4 regions of the Kitasatospora sp. NPDC057738 genome follow, and region 1 is predicted to be linked to each of the others. Evidence: riboswitches for the same ligand, from Rfam matches in the RefSeq annotation. Region 1 holds a riboswitch; each other region holds the start of a gene.
What was found. A riboswitch is a leader RNA that binds a small molecule or an ion and turns the genes downstream of it on or off. The one in region 1 is predicted to bind cyclic di-AMP.
Positions count from the first base shown of each region.

Region 2: linked by a shared signal. The riboswitch ahead of ACFVGO_RS00995 (peptidoglycan DD-metalloendopeptidase family protein) and the one ahead of ACFVGO_RS26925 (transglycosylase family protein) in region 1 are both predicted to bind cyclic di-AMP.
Region 3: linked by a shared signal. The riboswitch ahead of ACFVGO_RS16105 (transglycosylase family protein) and the one ahead of ACFVGO_RS26925 (transglycosylase family protein) in region 1 are both predicted to bind cyclic di-AMP.
Region 4: linked by a shared signal. The riboswitch ahead of ACFVGO_RS29895 (NlpC/P60 family protein) and the one ahead of ACFVGO_RS26925 (transglycosylase family protein) in region 1 are both predicted to bind cyclic di-AMP.

Region 1 is NZ_JBHVJT010000055.1:15,529-19,673, forward strand. Features, by position in the region: gene ACFVGO_RS26915 (SDR family NAD(P)-dependent oxidoreductase) at 1-93, opposite strand, end outside; gene ACFVGO_RS26920 (cytochrome P450) at 394-1,818, shown strand; cyclic di-AMP (ydaO/yuaA leader) riboswitch at 2,040-2,208, shown strand; gene ACFVGO_RS26925 (transglycosylase family protein) at 2,214-3,119, shown strand; gene eno (phosphopyruvate hydratase) at 3,433-4,145, shown strand, end outside.
Region 2 is NZ_JBHVJT010000001.1:231,851-235,995, forward strand. Features, by position in the region: gene ACFVGO_RS00990 (APC family permease) at 1-1,252, opposite strand, end outside; gene ACFVGO_RS00995 (peptidoglycan DD-metalloendopeptidase family protein) at 1,640-2,632, opposite strand; cyclic di-AMP (ydaO/yuaA leader) riboswitch at 2,635-2,835, opposite strand; gene ACFVGO_RS01000 (MFS transporter) at 3,127-4,145, shown strand, end outside.
Region 3 is NZ_JBHVJT010000025.1:13,861-18,005, forward strand. Features, by position in the region: gene ACFVGO_RS16095 (DUF397 domain-containing protein) at 2-265, opposite strand; gene ACFVGO_RS16100 (hypothetical protein) at 826-1,785, shown strand; cyclic di-AMP (ydaO/yuaA leader) riboswitch at 2,239-2,409, shown strand; gene ACFVGO_RS16105 (transglycosylase family protein) at 2,396-3,790, shown strand; gene ACFVGO_RS16110 (hypothetical protein) at 4,098-4,145, shown strand, end outside.
Region 4 is NZ_JBHVJT010000067.1:15,071-19,215, forward strand. Features, by position in the region: gene ACFVGO_RS29890 (NlpC/P60 family protein) at 1-1,039, opposite strand, end outside; gene ACFVGO_RS29895 (NlpC/P60 family protein) at 1,279-2,415, opposite strand; cyclic di-AMP (ydaO/yuaA leader) riboswitch at 2,426-2,579, opposite strand; gene ACFVGO_RS29900 (NlpC/P60 family protein) at 2,918-3,955, opposite strand.

The DNA.
Region 1 (4,145 bases):
GGAGGCGCCGGCGGCGGCGAACCGGCGGGCGAGTCCCGCGCCCGAACCGCCGTCGAGGACCGCGATGACGACGACTGACCCGCTGACCCGCATGGCCTGCTCCTCCCTGTGGACGACACCGCACCGGCGCCCACGCGTACTGCGGAGGATCGTAGGCACGTCCTGACCCTCCGCAACAGGGATTACCCCGCAGGTGACCAGGCTCACGCCCGCACCGCGGCCAAGAGTCGGCCAAGAGCTGTCCATTGACCGTCCGCGGACAGTCAACGGGCCGTCCATGAACCGTCCATGGGCCGTCCACGGAACATCGGCAGGACGGCCGCGGACCGTCGGCGGGAGGAGCGGCGGCCCGCCGGAGCGGGGCGTGCCCGTCGCACCGGATACGGTCGGTCCATGCCAGCTCAGCCCGACTCCGCCCGGCCCGCCGCCACGCCGTCCGACGCCACCGCCCCGCAGCTGTTCACCTGGGAGTTCGCCTCCGACCCGTACCCCGCCTACGCCTGGCTGCGCGAGCACGCCCCGGTGCACCGCACCACGCTGCCGAGCGGGGTGGAGGCCTGGCTGGTGACCCGGTACGCGGACGCCCGGCAGGCGCTCGCGGACAGCCGGCTGTCGAAGAACCCGGCGCACCACAGCGAGCAGGCGCACCGCACCGGCCGGGTGGGCATCCCGGGGGAGCGGCAGGCGGACCTGATGACCCACCTGCTGAACATCGACCCGCCGGACCACACCCGGCTGCGCAGGCTGGTGTCGAAGGCGTTCACCCCGCGCCGGGTGGCGGAGTTCGAGCCGCGGGTGCAGCAGCTCACCGACCGGCTGATCGACGGCTTCGCGCAGCGCGGTTCGGCGGACCTGATCCACGAGTTCGCCTTCCCGCTCCCCATCTACGCGATCTGCGACCTGCTGGGCGTGCCGGCCGAGGACCAGGACGACTTCCGGGACTGGGCCGGGATGATGGTGCGCCACACGAAGCCGGGCCACGGCGGCGGGCAGCGCGGCGGCGTGGGGCGGGCGGTGAAGCGGATGCGGGCGTACCTGCTGGAGCTGATCCACCGCAAGCGAGCGGACCTCGGGGACGACCTGATCTCGGGCCTGATCCGGGCCAGTGACCACGGTGAGCACCTGACCGAGAACGAGGCCGCGGCGATGGCCTTCATCCTCCTGTTCGCGGGTTTCGAGACCACCGTGAACCTGATCGGCAACGGCACGTACGCCCTGCTGCGCAATCCGGAGCAGCGCCGGTTGCTGCAGGAGTCGGTGGCCCGCGGGGAGAGCGCGCTGCTGGAGACCGGGATCGAGGAACTCCTGCGATACGACGGGCCGGTGGAGATGGCGACCTGGCGGTTCGCGACCCGTCCGCTGACCATCGGCGGGGTGGACATCCCGGTCGGCGACCCGGTGCTGGTGGTGCTCGCCGCGGCGGACCGCGACCCGGCCCGGTTCGCGGCCGAGAACACCCTGGACCTGGCCCGGACGGACAACCCCCACCTGGGCTTCGGGCACGGCATCCACTACTGCATCGGCGCTCCGCTCGCCCGCTTGGAGGGTCGTGCCGCGCTGACCACGCTGCTTTCCCGGCTGCCCGATCTCCGGCTCGCGGAAAACGCGGACGACCTGCGGTGGCGCGGTGGTCTGATCATGCGTGGGCTGCGCGAACTCCCGGTGGAATTCAGTCCGGAGCGCCGTTCCCCGCACGCCTCTCCGCAGACCCCTCCGCACGCTCCTTCGCAGGCCTCTCCGCAGGCCTCTCCGCACGCTCCTTCGCAGGCCTCTCCGCAGGCCTCTCCGCACGCTCCCGCCACGCCTCCGACGTGCTGAGATCGCCCTGACGGGACGTCGCGAACCACCTGCCGACGGGGGTGTGAACACCCATCAATCCGGACATAACACCGCCGTTGGTAGGCGATCGAACACGCGCCGTAATTATTGTGTGATATCGACGATATGAGCTTGTGATTGGTCTGATGATCTGTCTACTCTCCCTGGAGTTCGCAGCTGCGGACCTCGTACGCGGAACGCCGAGTCCTGCCCGCCGCGTCACGGGAAACCGACCAGAACCCTGGGCAGGGGCGGGGGAACCAGGTTTGTTGCCGTCTCCCCACGGCTTGGGGTGAAGCCGCCCGAGCGGAATCGTTTCCGCATACGGCGGCCGGGCCACCTCCCGGTCCGAACCCGACAGCTCACCTCGCAGGCGTGCGGAGAGGGACCTCTTCATGCTGTTCGTTGGAACTGGCCGTCACCGTCGTCGCACCCAGGCCGAGAAGGCCATCGCCGTCGCCGGTGTGGCCGGCGTCGGACTCGCGATGCCGCTCCTCACCGCCACCGGCGCCTCCGCAGCCCCCGCCTCCACCTGGGACGCCGTCGCCCAGTGCGAGGCCGGTGGCAACTGGAGCATCAACACCGGCAACGGCTTCTACGGCGGCCTCCAGTTCACCTCCAGCACCTGGAAGGCGTACGGCGGCACCGCCTACGCGCCGCAGGCCAACCAGGCCAGCAAGGCCCAGCAGATCTCGGTCGCCGAGAAGGTGCTGGCCTCGCAGGGCCCGGGTGCCTGGCCGGTCTGCTCCCAGAAGGCCGGTCTGACCAAGGGCGGCGCCCCGGCCGCGGTCGACACCTCCTCGGACGCCAAGCCGCAGTCCGCGCCCAAGCAGCAGACCCCGAAGCCCGCCGCCAAGCCGGCCGAGAAGCCGGTCGCGCAGCAGCCCGCCGCCCAGAAGCAGGCCTCGAAGCCCGCCGCGCAGCCGGTCCAGCAGGCCGCCCCGCAGCAGCAGGCGCAGCCGCAGACCCCGGGCTTCTCCGGCAAGGCCGGCTGGGACGCCGACGCCAAGGTGTACTGGTACCAGAGCAACGGCGCCTGGTACTGGACCAGCCACCAGAGCGTCTACCAGCAGTACGCCGGCCAGGCCGCCGCCCAGCCGCAGTACGCCCCGCAGGCCGCGCAGTCGGCCCCGCAGGCCACCGGCCACGACTACACCGTCCGCGCCGGTGACACCCTGTCGACCATCGCCGCCGCCCAGGGCGTGTCCGGAGGCTGGCACGCGCTGTACGAGCAGAACCACGGCACGGTCGGCGGCGACCCGAACCTGATCATGCCCGGCCAGGTGCTGCACCTCGGCTGAGCCGGCCCGCTCGACGCCTGCCCGCCCGCCGCCGGCCCGCCCGCCGCGCCCGGTGCCGACGCCGCCTCACCCCGCCGTCCGAAGGGGACCGGTCCTACCGGTCCCCTTCGTCCGCATTCGACCGCTCCGGTGGGACAAGCTGGGACAAGCAGGTGAACTACCGGTGGGTAGTGGGGCCACACGCTGAGACGGGACCGAGGCGGACGTGGCCCCGGGAGCCCGGGCGGTTAGGCTCTGGTCGTAACGACTCCGCAATCGTCCTGCTGACAGCACCACCGTCAGACCGGACCCTGCTTCCGCAAGGAGATGCCTCGTGCCGTCCATCGATGTCGTCGTAGCCCGTGAGATCCTCGACTCCCGCGGCAACCCCACGGTCGAGGTCGAGGTCGGCCTCGACGACGGCAGCACGGGTCGTGCCGCTGTCCCGTCGGGTGCTTCCACCGGTGCCTTCGAGGCGCTGGAGCTGCGTGACGGTGACAAGAACCGCTACTTCGGCAAGGGCGTCGAGAAGGCCGTCCTGGCCGTCATCGAGCAGATCGGCCCGGAGCTGGTCGGCTACGACGCCACCGAGCAGCGCCTGATCGACCAGGCCATGCTGGACCTGGACGCCACCCCGGACAAGTCCTCGCTCGGCGCCAACGCCATCCTGGGCGTCTCGCTGGCCGTCGCGCACGCCGCCTCCGAGGCCAGCGACCTGCCGCTGTTCCGCTACCTGGGCGGCCCGAACGCGCACGTCCTGCCGGTCCCGATGATGAACATCCTCAACGGTGGGTCGCACGCGGACTCCAACGTCGACATCCAGGAGTTCATGATCGCCCCGATCGGCGCGGAGTCCTTCTCCGAGGCCGTCCGCTGGGGCGTCGAGGTCTACCACACGCTCAAGGGCGTGCTGAAGGAGCGCGGCCTGTCCACCGGCCTGGGCGACGAGGGCGGCTTCGCCCCGAACCTGGACTCCAACCGCGAGGCCCTGGACCTCATCGTCGAGGCCATCGAGAAGGCCGGCTACGTGCCCGGCCGTGACGTCGC
Region 2 (4,145 bases), on a different contig from region 1:
CGAAGGAGCAGAGCGTCTGCACGACCAGGATCGCCATCGTCCCGAGCAGCGCCAGCAGCGTGTACAGGTGCGCGTACGGGTCCATCCCGGCCGCCAGGAACCCCGCCACCAGCCCCACCGCGATCACCGACTGCACCACCGAGGCGACGTGCGGCGAACCGTGCCGCGCATGGGTGCGGCCGAGCGCCGGGTGCAGCAGCCCCTCCCGGCCGATCGCGTACAGGTACCGGGCCGCGCACTGGTGGAAGGCCATCGCGCAGGCGAACGAGCCGGTGACGACCAGCCATTGGAACACCTTCACCGCCCAGGCCCCCAGGTGCGCGCCGAGCGGGTCGAAGAACAGGCTGTTGCCGTCCTTGCCCGGCACGGCGCCGCTCGCCACCGCGACCGCCCGCCCGACGCCGTTGCCGGACACGATCATCCAGGACACGAAGACGTAGAGCAGCCCGACGCCGATCACCGACACCAGCGTCGCCCGCGGCACCACCCGCTTGGGGTCGCGGGACTCCTCGCCGTACATCGCGGTGGACTCGAATCCCACCCAGGACCAGAACGCGAAGAACAGGCCGAGCCCGGCCGCCGCCGCGCCCGAACCACCCACCCCCCTCAGCGCGTTCAGCGGGTTCACGGCCCCGACCACGATCCCGTCCGGCCCGCCGCCGGAGAACAGCACCGCGAACGAGACCGCCCCCAGCACCCCGATCTCCAGCACCAGCGCGACCCCGAGCACCTTGGCCGTCAGGTGCAGGTCGAACCAGGCCATCACCCCGATCACCGTCGCCCCGAACAGCGCGTACCAGCCCCAGCCCAGGTCCACCCCCAGCTGCGAACGGACCAGTCCGCGCAGCGAGTACGCGAAGAAGCCGAGGGCCGAGGCCTCGGTGACGACGTACGCCAGCACCGCGAGCAGCCCCGAGGCCATCCCGACCACCCGGCCCAGCCCGTGCGAGACGTAGCCGTAGAACGCGCCGGCCGCGGTGATGTGCCGGGCCATCGCCACGTACCCGACCGAGAACACCGTCAGCACCACGGTCGCCACGACGTACGCGGCGGGCGCGCCGGCGCCGTTGCCCTGCCCGACGATGATCGGCAGGTTGCCCGTCATCGCGGTGATCGGGGCGGCGGTGGCGAGCGCCATGAACACCACGCCGACCAGGCCGACCGAGTCCGCCTTCAGCCGGTCGACGCCGCCCGTCCCCGGCCGCTCCCGCCCGGCCTTCTCCCCCGCCACGTCCCCGCTCCGGACCGCCATCCGGCCTCCTCGCCTCCCGGACCCGCCCGACCGCCGGACCGGCCGGACGCTGACCGTCCGACAGCATGGCGCGCCGGAGCAGCCCCGCGATCGGGCCGACGGCCCTCCGGAGCAGTCGGGTTGACGCCGCGTTCGACCGGTCGAACGACGCTCCGGAACCCGCCGGACGGCCGGGGCACGACCGGACGGGCCCGGAAACGGCAGCGGCCGGCCCGGCCGTACGAGGAGGTCCTCGTGCGGCCGGGCCGGCCTGGGCGTGTCCCGCGCCCATGTCCGCCGTGCGGCGATCACCCGGTCGAGCGGTCACCCGACATGACCATCCCGGAGGATCGATTCGCCCCGCAGCAGCGGTGGTTCCGAAAACCCTCGGCGCTCAGCGGCCCCGGATCAGAGCGCGACGCCGTGCGCGCGCAGGTAGGCGACCGGGTTGATGTCCGAGCCGTACTCCGAGCCGTTGCGGATCTCGAAGTGCAGGTGCGGGCCGGTCACGTTGCCGGTGGCGCCGGAGAGGCCGATCTGCTGGCCGGCGGTGACGGCCTGACCGATCCTCACGCCGATCGAGGAGAGGTGCGCGTACTCGGCGTAGTGACCGTCGGCGAGCTTGATCTCGACCTCGTTGCCGTAGGCGCCGCCGTTGCCGGCCTTGACCACGACGCCGTTGGCGACGGCGCGCAGCGGGGTGCCGGTGGAGGCGACGAAGTCCTGGCCGGTGTGGTGGCCGGAGGCCCACATCGAGCCGGCCACGCCGTAGGCGGTGCCGAGCCTCGGGTTGGCCAGCGGGGCGACGAAGCCGGAGGTGGCGGCGGCGACCGGAGTGGCGGTCACGACCGCAGCCGGAGCGGCGACCTGCAGCTGGGTCTGGAGCTGGGCGGACGGCTTGGCGGCCTCGGTCTTCACCTGGACCTGGGCCTGCGGCTTGGCGGCCTGGGTCGCCGGGGCGGCCGGCTGGGCGGGCTTCGCCGGGGCGGCCGGCTTGGCCGGGGCGGCGTCGGCGGCCGGCGCGGCGGCGTGGCCCGACAGCGCGAGCTGCTGGCCCGGGAAGATCAGGTTCGGGTCGGCACCGACGACCGAGCGGTTCTGCTCGTACAGCGCGTGCCAGCCGCCCTCGACGTTCTTGGCGTCGGCGATCTTGGACAGGGTGTCTCCGCTGACGACGCGGTAGCTCTCCTGCGCGGCCGGGGTGGCCGGGGCAGCGGCCGGCGCGGCCGGCTTGGCGTCCGTGGAGGCGGCGGCCTGCGCGGCCGGGGCGGCCGGAACGGTGTGGGCCTGGGCGCTCACCGCGGTGACGAGCGGGAGGGCGAAGGAGACACCGGTGACGGCGGTCGCGATGCCGATACGGGCGGCGCGGGGCAGGGCGATACGACGAGCCTGAGCAGGCATGGAATTTTCCTCTCCGACGCCTGCGAGGTGAGCTGTCGGGTTCGGGCTGGAGTTGCCCGGCCGCATGCGCGGCTTCACCCCTAGCCGGTCCTGGACGCCCGCGCCCTGAGGCGCGAACTCCGGTCCGGCGACTTACCTGTGGGTCCCCCGCTCCTGCCGTACAGAGTTCGTTTCGAACCACCGGGCAGCGGCAGGACTCGGCGTTCCACCCGGTGGATCCGTCCGGACTGGCCGGGCGGTCGCTGAACTAAAACCCATCCGTTCGGGTGAAGCAATGTCGATCTCTTGAAAGGGCAACCATCTCCCCCGTTCCGGTGACCCTCCGCAGACCGGACCCCACGGTGCGTACACAACCCATTCACCCCCCGCCACTGATCCACGACCCTGCGCCGAGATCGGCGACGGAACGCAGCCACCCGTTCACGCACCGCCGACCGTCAACACACCCACCGGTGACCCTTGTCACGTGCGCCCCGGCAGCGCAGGATTCGCCCGTGGCCACCTCCGAGGCCGGCACCCTGCGCCTGGGCACCGCGCAGGGTCGCTGGGTACTACTGGCGACCGTGCTCGGCTCGAGCATGGCGATGCTCGACGGCACCGTCGTGAACGTCGCCCTGCCCCGGATCGGCGCCGACCTCGGCGCCTCCCTGGCGTCCCTGCAATGGACTCTGAACGCCTATCTGCTCACCCTGGCGGGCCTGATCCTGCTCGGCGGCGCGCTCGGCGACCGGTACGGGCGGCGCAAGGTCTTCCTGATCGGCGTGGTCTGGTTCGCCATCGCCTCCGCGGCCTGCGCCGCGGCGCCGAACATCCACGTGCTGATCGCCGCCCGCGCCGTCCAGGGCATCGGCGGGGCGCTGCTCACCCCCGGCTCGCTCGCCATGCTCCAGGCCGTCTTCCACCCCGACGACCGCTCGGCCGCGGTCGGGCTCTGGTCCGGCCTCGGCGGGGTGTCCGCCGCGATCGGCCCCTTCCTCGGCGGCTGGCTGGTGGACGGCCCCGGCTGGCGCTGGATCTTCCTGCTGAACCTGCCGCTCGCCGCCGCCGTGATCGCGGTGACCACCCGGTCGGTGCCGGAGACCCGGGACGAGGCCGCCACCGGCCGCTTCGACGTGCTCGGCGCCGTGCTCGCCGCCCTCGCGCTCGGCGCGATCACCTACGCGCTGACCGCGGCCGGCGAGGGCCTGTCCCCGGCGGTCTGGGTCAGCGGGGTGATCGGGGTGGCGCTCGGCGTCGCCTTCGTGGCCGTCGAGCGCCGCGCCCCCGAACCGATGCTGCCGCTCGGGCTGTTCTCCTCCCGGCTGTTCACCGCGGTGAACCTGGTCACCCTGTGCGTGTACGCGGCGTTCAGCGGCGTCTTCTTCCTGCTGGTGGTGCAGCTCCAGATCGTGTCCGGGTTCTCGCCGCTGGTGTCGGGCTTCGCCCTGGTGCCGATCACCGTGCTGATGCTGGCGCTGTCCGCGCGCGCCGGGCGCCTCGGCAAACGGATCGGCCCGCGCGTCCCGCTGACCGT
Region 3 (4,145 bases), on a different contig from region 1:
GTCAGACCGCCAGGTGGTCGAACTCCCCGTCCTTGGCCCCCAGCAGCAGGGCGGCGATCTCGGCCCGGGTGTAGATGAGGGCCGGGCCGTCCGGGAACCGCGAGTTGCGCATCGCCACATCGCCGCCGGGCAGGGCCGCGAACTCGACGCAGTTGCCCTGGGAGTTGCTGTGCCGGCTCTTCTGCCAGACCACCCCCTGGAGATCGGCGGCGGCCATCCCGTTGTAGGTGTCGTACGAGCCGTGCGTGTCCTGCGAGTCGTGCATAGAAATCTCCCGAAGAGCTTCCGGAGTTGTCGTCCAGCGCGGCGCCCCCGGCACCGTCGAAACGAACGGACCGGCCCCGTACCGGTCCGGCACAACGCCTCACTTGACGCGATGATAGCTGCAGTGCACGTGCATCAGCACGGGACGTTGCAGGTGCACGTGGCCTTTTGTCCGCAGCCGCGAACTCTTCACGGACCCTTCTCCTGACGGTACGTAAACGGACATAGCCGATGAATCGTCGGGCGCGCGATAACCGGCCGTGAGCGCCTCCCCGCTGAATGTTGATCTTCGAATGCCGGGAGTCGCACCCCCGTGACCCTCCGTCAAACCATCCTCATGCTGTGAGACATCTCACGCGCCCCAGGTGCAACGCCGGCCCCCTCGGGTCGCGTCGAGGCAACCACCGGCGGTCGCGCGGGGATTGGGAGCGGAATGTCCGGATTGTAGGCAAAGTGCCCGGACCGGCGCCGGAGACGCACCGGGCTCCGGACCGCGACCGCGTGAAACCCACTCGGCAGCCGACTGCAAGCCGGACGGGCAGATGTCCTACGATCTCCGGCATGAGCACCGCAGCCATCCCGGGCGCGCCACTGCCCGTCCGTACTCCAGGCTCCCGTGCGCGGGGGCGCCACCGTCGTCCCGAGCGCCCCGAGATCCCGGCCGGCGCCCCGGCCCTGGTGCTCGCCGTGCCCGCGACCGCCGGGCCCGAGTCCCGCTCGGTCGTCGAGGAGTTGCTCTCGATCGTCCGCACCGAGCAGAACGGCGTCCGGACCGCGGTCGGCTACCTGCCGGGCAACGGCGGCGAGGGCGCGGGCGGCGAGGACCGCACCGTGGCCGAGCTGCTGGCCATGGCGGCCGAGGCCGGGCTGCCGACGCCCGTCCTGGTCCCGCTGGTGCCCGGCCCGCACACCTTCCTGACCGAGCTTCACGCGCTCGCCGCCGAGTACGGCGCGCCCGTCACCGACCCGCTGGGCCCGCACCCGCTGCTGGCCGAGGCCGTGCACGTCCGGCTGTCCGAGGCCGGGCTGGCCCGGGCCGACCGCGCCCGGCTGTTCGCCATCGCGACCGCCGCGGACGGCGTGGTGCTGACCACCGTCGGCGGCGAGGACGCGGCCGCGGCGGCCGGCATCACCGGCGTGCTGCTGGCCGCCCGACTGGCCGTGCCGGTCGTCGCCGCCGCGCTCGACGTGCCCGGCTCGGTGGCCGCGGCCGTCAACCACCTCAGGGACACCGGCTCGCAGCGCCCGGCGCTGGCCCCGCTGGTGATCGGCCCGGAGGCGGACTCCGAGCTGCTCGCCACCGCCGCCGAGGAGACCGGCTGCCCGTCGGCCGCGCCGCTGGGCTCGTACCCGTCGGTCGGCCAGCTGATCGCCTCCACCTACCTGGCGGCGCTGCCCGCGCCGTCCCCGGAGGACCTGGCACGGGCCGAGGCGGAGGCGGCGGCCGCCGCCGAGGCCGAGGGGGCCCTGGAGGGCGTCCGCGGCGCCCACGCGGCCTCCCAGGGGCCCGCAGGGCGGTAGTCGACGTCGCGCGCCGGTTCGCGCGCTCCGAAGGGCCCGGAACGGCATGCGTTCCGGGCCCTTCGGTTTTGCTCCGCCCGCCCGTGGCCGTCCCGCGCGGAAGTCGGACGGCGGCGAAGTGGAATGTCCGTTCTGGCCTTTTTGAAAGGAAATAGGAAACGCGGTCGCGGGCGCTCGCACCACAGCCGCCGCATCATCCGCCGGGGCGCTCCGGCCCGCGATTCGACGCGCCGTCACACCACTTCTGAAGTGCTGCCAGTTGTGGGCTTCCACAACAGGGTTGCTTGAAAACGATCATTTACGATCATGGAGAGCGGCAATTTTGGCAGTTCCCACTAAACCGTGATGCGCATCACAGCCATTTGCAGTTTGAACTTAAGTCTGATTAACGTGCTCCCCGTTCGTGACCACACGAACCCGGTTCATCCGCGACGCCGAGTCCTGCCGTCGGATGTCCTGGCAGCGCGAAATCGCACCACGGCAGGAGCGGGGGACCCACAGGTAAGTCGCCCCGGACCGATCTCCGGAACGGTCCAGGGCTAGGGGTGAAGCCGCGCCCACAGCGCGGCCGGGCAACTCCAGCCCGAATCCGACAGCTCACCTCGCAGGCGTGGGAGAGGACCGCGTCTTCATGCTGCCCACCAACGGCACTCGTCTGTCCAGCCGCACCCGTCGCGTGATCGCCGCCCTCGGCGTCGCGGGCGTCGGCCTCACCGTCCCCTGCATCGCCTCCGGCACCGCCTCCGCCGCCACCGTCGCCACCTGGGACAAGGTCGCCCAGTGCGAGAGCGGCGGCAACTGGAGCATCAACACCGGCAACGGCTTCTACGGCGGCCTCCAGTTCACCTCCAGCACCTGGTCCGCCTTCGGCGGCACCGCCTTCGCGGCGCGCGCCGACCTGGCCACCAAGGACCAGCAGATCGCCGTCGCCGAGAAGGTCCTCGCCTCGCAGGGCCCCGGCGCCTGGCCGGTGTGCTCGGTCCAGGCCGGCCTCACCAAGGGCGGCGCCGCGGCCGCCGTCGACACCTCGGCGGGCTCCACCGCCGGCTCGACCACCGCCAAGCCCGCGCAGCCCGCGCAGAGCGCCAAGCCGGCCGCCCCGGCCGCCAAGCCCGCTCCGCAGACCCAGGCCCCGGCCGCCAAGCCCGCCGCGCCCGCCCAGGACGGCACGCAGGCCAGCACCGACTCCACCGCCTCCGGAAACCGGAGCGACTGGGTCCAGAAGCGCCAGCAGCAGGCCCAGAACGGCGACTACACCGTGGTCGAGGGCGACTGGCTGTCCGCGATCGCCGACCAGCACAAGGTGCAGGGCGGCTGGCAGCGGCTGTACGAGCTCAACCGCGGCACCCTGACCGAGGGTCCGGACAGCATCTACCCGGGCCAGCAGCTGTCCTTCGGCGGCAACGGCCAGGCCCAGGCCGGCCAGTCCGCCACCGGCAAGTCCGGCTCGGACTTCACCTGGTTCGACCGCTCGCAGAAGTCCGGCCAGTCCGCGAACGGCGGTGCCGTGAACGCCCAGCCGACCGCGCAGGCCCAGACCCCGGCCGCCAAGCCGTCCACCAAGCCGGCCGCCAAGCCCGCTCCGCAGACCCAGGCTCCGGCCCAGACCCAGACCCAGACCCAGACCCAGACTCCGGCCGCCACCGGCAGCATGGCCGCCGCGGTCTCCTTCGCCGAGTCGAAGGTCGGTCAGGCGTACGTCTACGGCGGCACCGGCAACGGTGGCTGGGACTGCTCCGGCCTGACCCAGGCCGCGCTGCGCGCCGCGGGCGTCTCCGTCCCGCGCGTCGCCGCCGACCAGGCCGCCGCCAGCACCCACGTCTCGCTGGACAGCCTCCAGCCGGGCGACCTGCTGTTCTGGTCCAACAACGGCAAGGACTCCGGCGTCTACCACGTCGCGATCTACGTCGGCAACGGCAAGTACGTCGAGGCCGCCAATCCGAGCTCGGGCGTCCGCGAGCAGAGCATCGCCAACTGGGCCCCGGACTTCGCCGGCCGGGTCTGAGAACGGCGAACAGCCGACGGACGGCGGACGACGGATAACAGCTGACAGATAACAGATTTCATCATCTGTCAGCTGTCGTCCGAACGTTGACCGCCCACGCCCCCGGGGAGAGTCTGGTCGCTCCTCCCCGGGGGTTCCGGCATGCCTCCGGCCGTACCTCGTGGCAAATCCCCGCGGTGAAGCTCCGTGCTGAATCCCCACGGCGAATCCCCATGGCGAAGCCCCTGCTGAATCCCCACGACGAATCCCCGTGGTGAATCCCCGCCCCAACGGGCATGCTGCTGCTCTGCACCCGAGGAGGAGTCACATGGCCCAGGTCACCGTCACCCTCGACGCGAACCTCGCGATCGACGCG
Region 4 (4,145 bases), on a different contig from region 1:
GGACCACCCCGGAGACCGGCATGGCGGTGACGCTCTCGTAGCGGACCTTGGCGCCCGGGCGGGGGGCGTGCACGATCACGCCGCCGCCGGCGTACATGCCGACGTGGTGCATGTCCCGGTAGAAGATCACCAGGTCTCCCGGTCGCGCTTCGGACAGGCTGACCCGCTGCCCGGCGTACGCCTGGGCCTGCGAGGTGCGCGGCAGGGTCACTCCGGCCTGCCGCCAGCTGTAGTACATCAGACCGGAGCAGTCGAACGCGTGCGGGCCGGTGGCCCCGTAGACGTACGGGGAGCCGATCATCCGCACCGCGGCGGCCAGCGCGGCGGCCCCGCGCTCGGAGGCGGGCGGGGCGGTGCCGAGGTCCAGCCGGTCGGTGCCCCGGGTGGCGCGCTGCTCGGCGTCCCGGGCGTCCTGGACCGTCAGCCGGGCCCGCTCGGCGGCGCCCAGACCGTTCAGCAGCTTCTGCGCCCTGGCCAGCCGCTGCTGGATCTGCTGCTTGCTGTCGGCGAGCGAGCGGCGGGTCCGGTCCAGCTCGTCGAGCTTGCCGGCCGCCTCGGTCCGGCGCTGGTCGAGCCGGCGCTGCCGGGCGACCAGCTCGTGCAGGGTCTCCTGCTGGCGCGCGGCGGCCTGGCCCAGGGCGCGGGCGCGGGACAGGTAGCCCTCCGGGTCGGGCGAGAGGATGAGCTGGGCGGTCTGGGTCATCCCGCCGCCGCGGTACTCGGCCCCGGCCACCGTCGCGAGGTCGCCCCGCAGCCCGTTGAGCTGGTCCTGGGCCACGGCGATCTCGCCCTGGAGGATCGTGGTCTCGCCCTGGAGCCGCCGCTGGGCCTCCTGCGCCGCGTTGGCCTTCTCGGACGCCTGCTCGGCCTCGTCGTACAGCTGTTCCACCTGCGTCTTGACGTCCTGGCGGTCGCCCGGGTCGGGGCTGCCGGGGGCGGCCTGGGCGCTGCCTCCGGCAGCCACACCCAGGGCGGTGGCGGCGGCCGCGGTCAGCACCAGCGCCCGGGCGAGCAGTTGGGAACGGCGGTGCACGGGCATGGCGGCAGCGGCTCCAATCCTGCGGCGCGGCTCCCGCCGCCGCACCGGGACGGGCGGCCGTCGAGCGGGAGTCCGGTGGCAGACGTTAGCGAGTCAGGGCAAGCGAGTCCAAACCCCTGCCAACCCGAATATTCAGGCTGTTGTCGGACATTTGATCGGCCCTCGGGAAAAGCCGCAGGAAAAACCGCAGGCCCGGCCTCCCCTGGGGGAGGCCGGGCCTGGAAACGTCCGAGCGGTGATCAGACCCGCACGATGGAGGCCAGCGGCATGTTGGTGACGGCCTCGTAGCGCACCGACGCGCCCGGCTTGGGCGCGTGCAGCACCTGGCCGTTGCCCGCGTAGATGCCGACGTGGTGGGCGTCGGTGTAGAAGATCAGCAGGTCGCCGGGCTGGGCCTGGGAGATGTCCGAGCCGATCCGGGTGCCGGCCGAGGCCTGCGCCTGCGAGGTGCGCGGCAGCGACACGCCCGCCTGGTTGAACGCCCAGACCATCAGGCCGGAGCAGTCGAAGGAGCCCGGGCCGGTGGCGCCCCAGACGTACGGGCTGCCGATCTTGGAGGCGGCGGCCGAGAGCGCGGCGGCGCCGCGCGAGCTGCCCGGGGCCACCTTCACCGGGGAGGAGGCGGTCGAGCCGGCCGAGGCGGTCGAGCCGGCCGCGAGGTCGCCGCGGCTGTTGTCGCGGGAGGCGCGGTCGGCCTGCTGCTGCTGGGCCTGGGCGGCGTCGGCCTTGGCCTTGGCGTCGGCCGCGGCCTTCTCCTCGGCCTGGCGCAGCGCCTGGCGCTCCTGCTCGGTCAGCGTGTTGAGCAGGTCCTGGGCCGCCTTCAGCTTGCCCTGGACCTCCTCCTTGGAGGCCTTCAGCTGCTGGGTGGTCGACTCCAGCTCGGCGAGCTTGCCCTGGGCCTCGTTGCGGTCCTGGTCGAGCTTGCGCTGCTGCTCCTGGAGCTCCTTCAGCTGACCCTTCTGGGTGCTGCCGGCCTGGTTCAGCGCGTCGGCCTGGCTGAGGAAGGTGTCCGGGCTGGAGGAGAACATCAGCTGGACGGTCGGGGATATGCCCCCGTTGCGGTACTGCTCGCCGGCGATCTCGGCCAGGCCGCCCTGGAGCTCGGTGACCTGGGCCTGCTGACGGGCCACCTGGTCCTGCATGCCGGAGACCTGCTTCTCCAGCTCCTGCTGCTTGGCCTGGGCCGCGTTGTAGTTCTCGGTCGCGATCTCGGCCTGCTCGTTGAGCTGGTCGACCTGCCCCTTGACCTGTTCCTTGGTCGGCTGCGGGTCGGCGTGGGCGCCTTGCGCGGAGAGGACGACGGCTGCCGCGGCGACACCGGTCAGGATCGAGACCCGGGCGCGGCCTGCGGGCTTGGGACGACGATGGGACGCCACGAAGGCGGACTCCTTCTTCCTACGTCCGCCTACCGGGTGAGCTGACGGGTTCGGGCCGGAAGCATGCCCTACGACGCCTCACGGCCGTTCCATCGGCCGACCTGGCGTCGATTCACCCCGGAGGAACGTGGTTCCCCGGCTCCGCTCCGCAGCGCCCCCAAAACACTGGGCTCCCCTGTCGGGCAGTCGCTTCGACCTGCCCCGCTGCCTCACGAACTCGACGGTAACCACCGCCGCCACCCTGGCTGGGCGATCGACAGTGCGGTGGTTCAGGGCACGACCCTAGTAACTGAACCGTGATCGGTTCAAATCCTTGTCAGAAAAAAGACCAAAGATTTCCCAAGTTCTTCTGTGAAAATGACCGATGGTGACCACTGGCACACAGATGGCTGATCAGTTCTCAGCATGTGGTCGCGAAGGGACGGAAAGCCGAACGCCACCCCCGAACGAGGGGTGGCGCTTTTCACAGCCCCCGGAAGGGCCCCGCGGGCGTGTCGGGCCGTCAGACCCGGCGGATGGTGTTGATCGACATCGCGTCGGCCTTCATCACCTTCACCACGTCACCGGTGTGCGGCGCGTGGACCACCATGCCGTTGCCGATGTACATCCCGACGTGGTGCATGTCGTTGCCGTAGACCACCAGGTCGCCCGGCTGGGCCTGGTCCAGCGAGGGCACCCGGGTGCCGTAGTGGCCCTGCTCCTGCGAGGTGCGCGGCAGCGAGACGCCCGCCTGCCCGTACGCCCAGACCATCAGGCCCGAGCAGTCGAAGGTGGTCGAGCCGGTGGCGCCCCACACGTACGGCGAGCCCTGCTTGCTCATCGCCTTGGCCATCGCCACGGCCGCGTAGCCGCTGGCCGGCGGCAGGCTGCTGAGGTCGACCCGGTCGCTGCCGCGCGAGGCGCGGTCGTCCTGCGCCTGCTGGGCCTTCAGCGCGGCGCGGTCGGTGGCGCTCAGCGAGTTCAGCAGGTCCTGGGCGGCCTTCAGCTTGGTGTTGACGTCCGCCTTGGCCTGGTTCAGGTCCTTGGTGGTGGTGTCCAGCGAGGCGAGCACGGCGGAGGCCTCGACCTTCTCCTGGTCCAGCCGGCGCTGCTGGTCCAGCAGCCCCTTGAGCGCCTCGGCCTGGCTGCTGCTGGCCTGCTGGACGGTGGAGGCCTTCTCCAGGTAGCCGGACGGGTCGGAGGTGAGCATCAGCTGGACGGACGGGTCGATGCCGCCGGTGCGGTACTGCTCGCCCGCCACCTCGGCGAGGCCGCCCTGGAGCTGGGTCATCTGCTCCTGGCTGCGGGCCACCTGGTCCTGCAGCTGGTCGGCCTGCTTGCGCAGCTGGTCGGCCCGCTCCTTGGCGCCGTTGTACTTCTCCGCCGCCTGCTCCTGCTCCTCCTGGAGCTGGTCGATCTGCGCCTTGACGTCCGTTTTGTTCGGCTGCGGCGCGGCGTGCGCGGCCACCTGGGCGGAGAGGGCGACCGCGGTCGCAGCAGCAGCGGTGAGCACGGAGATCCGCGCGCGGCTCGGCTGCTTGGGACGGCGGTGGGAGGCCAAGGGTCCTGCTCCTTCTTCCAACGGACTCACCTGATGGGATGAGATTCCGGAAAATAGGTTTGACGCCAGACCCTAGTGAAGATCTATCCGTTTTGCCACTCCCCCGAAGGTGTGAACTCCGGTCCGCACACTGACGACACGGGACCCGCACACCATCCCGGAACCACTCCTGACCAGGCATCGCACGGCC